Regions from separate parts of the Paenibacillus sp. J22R67 genome, predicted to be linked through region 1. Evidence: riboswitches for the same ligand, from Rfam matches in the RefSeq annotation. Region 1 holds a riboswitch; the other holds the start of a gene.
What was found. A riboswitch is a leader RNA that binds a small molecule or an ion and turns the genes downstream of it on or off. The one in region 1 is predicted to bind FMN.
Positions count from the first base shown of each region.

Region 1 (3,192 bases):
AGCTCCGCTATGCCAAAAGCGGCATCCGGATTATCCTCACGGCTCCATCCCATGGCGAGGGCAAGCAAGCTGCAGCCCGCTTCTCGCAGCTGCAGATCAGTAACGATGGTCCGCCGCTCGATCAGGCGATCGCGGACAGCCTCTTTGAGCCCTTCCGTTCTGGCGGGGACGGCCAGTTCGGGCTCGGGCTCGCCATCGTGAAGCAGATCATGGACCATCACGGTATGACAGTGCGTGCCGCGAACGAGCGGGACGGGGTTTCGTTCTATCTTGAGCCTGGAGAAGCGGCGCAAAAGGATAGTAAGCTCAAGGTGCCGAAGGTTTCCTGAGGCTGCTTGGGGGTACACAAAAGGCTGCCCTGATAGTAGAACATTCTACTTTCAGGGCAGCCTTTTATTATTTTATGCCGCTGCTTTACTCTGATTACGGCTCATTACCCACAGGGTAAGCCAAATTACGATGAAACCAGCGAGCTGACCTACGGTTAGCTTTTGCCCGAATACAAGCCAGTTCACACAGATACCAACGGCCGGGAAGGCCAACTCAGCCAAAGTTGCGAAAAACGCCTTGGTCGAGGTCAGCCCCTTATAATAGAGGAGCATAGAGAGCAAGCCCGGGAAAAACGCCTGGAACAGCAGGTTCACAGCTATTAGTGTCAGACCGCCGCTAGTTCCGGTTACGTGCCAAGCATCGCCGCTACCAACAAGTACAACCGTCAACAGTGGGATAGCGAGCAGGAACCGTAACGAAGTAACGATGGGGAAATCCAGCTTTTTCTGCAATAAGAACTTGCCCATGACGGTCGAGCCGCCCCATAATCCTGCCGCAAGGATCGAGAATAAGCAGCTTAGAGTACCCAAATCTTTGAGACCCATCTCTGGCGACGAAAAGCCAAACGTTAGCAAATACGTGCCAAGCAGGGCCACTGCAATATAGGCAAAAAATTTAGAAGGCAGCGTTTCTTTGAGCATCACGCGAGCCAAAATGATAGCGAATAAGGGCTGTAATTTCTGTAAAAGCAGTATCGCGTTCGCATTGCCGTGCGAGAATGCAGCTGTAAACAAGATGGTCGCAATCGCCGATCCTCCCCATGAGATGAACAGCAAAGCGCCGATAACGCCTAGCGACAGCTTACCGATCAAGCTTTTACGGTACTTCACCAGTACCGGCAGTGCATAGCAGGCGAGAAGCAAATGCTCAATAAACACGATTTGCGCTGAGGTAAAGCTTTTTAACAGTAAGATCCTGAAGAGTGGGTCGAGCCCCCAAAGCGTAGCTCCAAGTGCCACATACCATACCCCGCTGATACCGCCCGAGCGCGTTGAAACCACATTCGCGCTCTTTGTTCCTAGCTTAAATACATTTTCCAATTCAAAAACCTCCTAAGAAAAGTTTTGAATTGAACCTTCTGAAAGAAACAATGCCCCCGCTCTTAGACGCAGCGGGGGCATTGACGAACAGACCTGTCAAAACCTAAGTTTTTGACAAGCTGTTATTCATCTTCTCCCATCCGGACTATAACCGTCGGCCTTGGATTCTCACCAAGTCAGTCCCATCCTGCTTAACAGGCCGGGAGTCGCGGGCTTGAGATACATAGGCACGTATCCTCACCGCCGGTAGGGAATTTCACCCTGCCCCGAAGATTCAATTATTAAATTTTGTGTTCCGCAAGTGTCCTGCCAAAAGGTCACTTACAAAACATAAGTAATATTATTCATGAATATTAGCACCATAAAATAAAAAAAGCAAGGATTTTTCATCCCCACATAAGCTAAGAAATTCCTGCTCGCTTTCCGATATATAATCTGTTAGCCGATCATTCATAAAGGAGGAAACTCATGGACATCCCTGCAATTTCAGTGCCCTTGGCACAGAACAACTTAGCCCAAGCTGTACAAATACGTGTTCTTAGCATGGCTAAAGACCAATCCACGCAACAAGCTCAGCAAATGGTTCAAATGATGCAACAAAGCGTTCAACCAAATTTGGGTGGAAATCTGGACATTAGCGGCTAGTTTACCCTTTAGGAGAAGGAGAATTAATTATTAATTCTCCTTCTTTTTTGTTGATGCTGATACAACTTATTATGCCTTCCATTTACTTCATTTTAGAAATCGGGATATGGAAATATAGAATCAAGAAGGCTACCCCCGTCAGACATAGCAACCACGCCCATAACGGCCTCGCAAAATGCAGGCGCAGCCCAATGAACATGAAAACCCAGACCGCAGTAGACCACCAAAAATTCCAGTTGTTATGATACGAAAGTAACTCGATTAGCAGGAACAGTCCTTCAATGCAGGTAAATACAGCCGACCAAATGGCGATATAAATGACCTGTTTCAGCGGATGTGACTTAAAAGGGTATCTGGATAAGTACACCAACACAATGCAGGGAAGATTGGTAAAAGCAATCATAAAATCCGCGATTGTATGATTAGGCGTTACCGCGGATTTATGAAATTCCCAAAGCGAATAATTATAGCTTAGAAGGCTAACCAGAAAATCCACGCAAATGGCAAAAAGAATCGTTGGATAATAGGTCTTCCAATTCCTCCAATCCCCAAAAAACCAAGCTGCAATCAAGCATAACAACGCCATGACTACAGGCAAATATGAACAAATTAACGCTGTTATGTGACCCATCACTTAGCTCCATTCCATCAAACTTGCGCTGCATGTATTCAAACAAGTAATCCTTTGGTTATTATTTCTATAAATGTGGATTCATATGAACGAGGCGGCAATTAACTTACAATCCTTCGTATTTACGCCGTTTTTCGTCTTAACATCAACTGTTTCAAGTTGTCCAGATTCGTGCAAATCGTTCCAGCGATGACAGTCACCACGCCCACAGCCGTAACCCAAGTGATCGTCTCCCCATAAAACAGGACCCCCACGGCCAGGGCAATGAGCGGAGAGATGTACAGCCATGTAGCTGGAAAAACCGGATTCGTTTTCGCCACTAACCAATAGAACAGACTGTGTCCCACCATGGAGCCAATTACGATTAAATAGAGCAGCGAACCGGCCGCTTTTGGAGAAAATAGACTTTGAACTTCCACATGTTCGGTAAAAAATGAAAGAATCAGCAGCAGCAACCCTCCGCAGATCATCTGTGCCGCGTTCAACGCAATCGGCGATGCCTTCGGGAATTGCTGAATGACTTTTTTGGTATACAAAGCTCCCATG
Region 1 covers NZ_JCAUAX010000013.1:43,757-46,948, reverse strand. The annotation lists gene AC58VC_RS32330 (HAMP domain-containing sensor histidine kinase) at 1-329, shown strand, start outside; gene AC58VC_RS32325 (DMT family transporter) at 402-1,370, opposite strand; FMN riboswitch at 1,495-1,648, opposite strand; gene AC58VC_RS32320 (YjfB family protein) at 1,839-2,015, shown strand; gene AC58VC_RS32315 (CBO0543 family protein) at 2,098-2,646, opposite strand; gene AC58VC_RS32310 (DMT family transporter) at 2,769-3,192, opposite strand, start outside.

Region 2 (3,192 bases), on a different contig from region 1:
TGGAGTCCGTCAGAGCTGAGAAATGAGGGATTTAACGGGAATAACGGCAGTAAAGTCCGTTAAATGAGGGCACAGTATGCCCACGCTAGTCTGGCGCCGGCAAGTAGCTGTGCTACAACGATGAATTTCATCGTTGTGGTACGCGTTGATCGCGCACGAGCAGCCGCAACGATGTAAAACATCGTTCGAAGCCGCAGGTGGTGCAGAACTAAGGTTATATAGTAGTTACAACGATGAATTTCATCGTTGTAGTACGCGTTGACCGCGTATGAGCAACTGCAACGATGTAAAACATCGTTGGAAGCTGAGGAGCTGAGGAGCTGGGGGCTGGAGGGCTGCAGAGGAACAGAGCTGTTGGACGTCAGGTTACGGACAGAGCTGACCTTATCGCGAGGAAATAGGGCTCTGTGAACTTCTAACGGACACCAGAGCCGCTATTCACGATAATAGCGTGAACAATGTCCGTGAATTGACCGAATAACGCCTCTGGAGTCCGTCAGAGCTGAGAAATGTGCCAATTAACGGGAATAACGGCAGCGAGGTCCCTTAAAAGAGGGCCGAGTCTGCACACGCAAGTAAGTTCAGTTCAGCAGGGAGCATAGCGTTTTCCCAAAAATAGCGCGGCAATAAATTTAAGTCGCAACCGGGTTGAAGAGGTGCAAAAAGAGTCGCTTTTTGTAGGGTGAGTTAAAAAAGACCTTGCTTTTTCGATGAGTGAGTGATAAATTTTTCATAAGTTACTTTTCATATGTGTGCAAACCTTCGGGGCGTGGTGAAATTCCACACCGGCGGTGATTCGACTGCAGGCTGTTTTATCTGCTATCGATTAGTCCGTGACCCGTTTTGAAGCTAGCGGTACCTGATATACAGCTTCGCTACGGCTGACCCGGTGAGAATCCGGGACCGACAGTATAGTCTGGATGGGAGAAGGAATACGCGAATATTAGATTCGCTATGCATGCTTGTACATTTTTTCACGAGAACAAAAATTCGGCAGGTCTGTGCTTTCGCATGGAAACGTCGTGCTTGTTTGATTTGATCAAAAATGCAGCAAGTGTGGATGGATGAAGCTTCTTCGTGTTACCTAAACAATCTCTGGCCCCTATCCGATATACGGAGGGGCCTTTTTGCATTCTATTTCAAAATAGCTTGGAAAGGCAGTGAACACACATGCATGTCATGAATGATGAAGCTTATATGAGGCTGGCTCTGCAAATGGCCGAGAGTGCTCTTGGTCAAACAGGGATTAATCCCGTTGTCGGATGCGTTCTGGTGAAAGAGGGACGTATCGTGGGGATGGGGGCGCATCTGAAGCGCGGACATGGCCATGCTGAGGTTCTTGCTTTGCAGATGGCAGGCGAGGAAGCGAAGGGCAGTACGGCGTATGTCACACTTGAACCGTGCAGTCACTTCGGTAAGACACCGCCGTGCAGCGACCGTCTCATTGAAGCGGGTGTTACCCGCGTTGTCGTTGCGGGCACAGACCCGAACCCGCAGGTTGCTGGCACAGGAATCGCCAAACTGCGTGCCCATGGCATCGACGTGTCCGTTGGGCTGCTGGGAGAGGAAGCCTCAGCAATGAATGAGGCTTTCAACAAATACATCGTCACGCGGATGCCCTTCGTGACATTGAAAACGGCCAGCACGCTCGATGGCCGCATTGCCTCCAAGACAGGCGACAGCAAGTGGATCACGTCGCCTGCATCACGCGCATTCGTGCATAGCCTGCGCCATCGGCACCAGGGTATCATGGTCGGCGTCGATACTGTCATCGCTGACGACCCGCGCTTAAGCGCGCGCGGCGACGTACCGGCTGTGCAGCCGGTGCGGATCATCGCGGACTCGCGCTTGCGAGTCCCGCTGGGCGCCCAGGTGCTCACCGAGCAGGATCGTCAGCCGACGATTCTGCTCGCGACCGCACAGGCGCCCGCAGAGCGGCGTGCCGCGCTGGAAGCGCGCGGCATCACAATCCTCACCTGCGGAGATGGACCGCAGGTGGACTTGGCGCTCGCCATGCGGCAGCTCGGCGAGCGAGAGATCGGCTCCATCCTCCTCGAGGGTGGAGGCAAGCTTAGCGGCGCCATGCTGGAGCGGCGCCTGCTGGATAAGCTGGTGCTGATGTTTGCGCCGAAAATTATCGGCGGCGGGCAGGCAGCACCCATGAACATCTCCTTCGAAGGCTTCGCGAAGATGGATGATGCAATTACGCTCGACCGGTTAAAGGTCGAGCAGTTCGGACCGGATGTATGCCTAACTGGGTATCCGGTTTATAAGAGCTAACGAATGGAGGGCTGTCATGTTTACCGGCATTATTGAAGAAATCGGCCACATGCGCCGCATTCATAGCGTAGGTCAAGCTATGGTATTAACGATTGGTGCGAGAAAGATCCTTGAGGATGTTCATCTGGGGGACAGTATTTCGGTGAATGGTGTTTGTCTGACGGTCATTTCGTTTGATAATGATTCTTTCTCCGTAGACGTGATGCCAGAAACTTACCGGAAGACGAATTTACGCAAGCTGCAGGCTGGCACACGCGTGAATTTGGAGCGAGCGATGGCGGCAAATGGCCGCTTCGGCGGTCACATCGTGCAAGGACATGTGGATTCAACAGCAACGATTATTTCGCGTATTCCAGAAGAAAATGCGGTTGTTTATCGGTTCGAACCAGAGGATAAACACATTTTCAGATATATTATAGCTGGCGGTTCGATCACCATTGACGGGATCTCCTTAACGGTGGTTGATGTCACTGAGCGCGACCTGGCGGTTTCGATTATTCCGCATACACTGGCTCAAACCGTTCTGCATGATAAAAAAGCAGGAGATACTATTAACATGGAATGCGATGTTCTGGGCAAATATATGGAACGACTGCTAAAGTTCGGTCCTGCTGATGCCTCAGGAGGCAGCGCTAAAAAGCAAAGTACGCTTTCCGCAAGTTTTCTGGCGGATCATGGCTTTATGTAAGAGAGACTAACTTACAACGATAGTTTGGTTAGGAGAGGTGAATATGACAGAAATAAAATTCAGTACAATCGAAGAGGCACTGAAGGATCTTAGTTTAGGGAAAGTAATCATCGCTGTGGATGATGAAGATCGTGAGAACGAAGGAGACTTTATCGCACTGGCGGATAAAACGACCCCGGAAGTGATTAATTTCATGATCAAAGAAGGTCGCGGGCTTGTCTGCA
Region 2 covers NZ_JCAUAX010000001.1:591,714-594,905, reverse strand. The annotation lists gene AC58VC_RS02890 (hypothetical protein) at 60-182, opposite strand; FMN riboswitch at 755-936, shown strand; gene ribD (bifunctional diaminohydroxyphosphoribosylaminopyrimidine deaminase/5-amino-6-(5-phosphoribosylamino)uracil reductase RibD) at 1,171-2,280, shown strand; gene ribE (riboflavin synthase) at 2,297-2,968, shown strand; gene AC58VC_RS02875 (bifunctional 3,4-dihydroxy-2-butanone-4-phosphate synthase/GTP cyclohydrolase II) at 3,012-3,192, shown strand, end outside.
Region 2: linked by a shared signal. The riboswitch ahead of ribD (bifunctional diaminohydroxyphosphoribosylaminopyrimidine deaminase/5-amino-6-(5-phosphoribosylamino)uracil reductase RibD) and the one ahead of AC58VC_RS32325 (DMT family transporter) in region 1 are both predicted to bind FMN.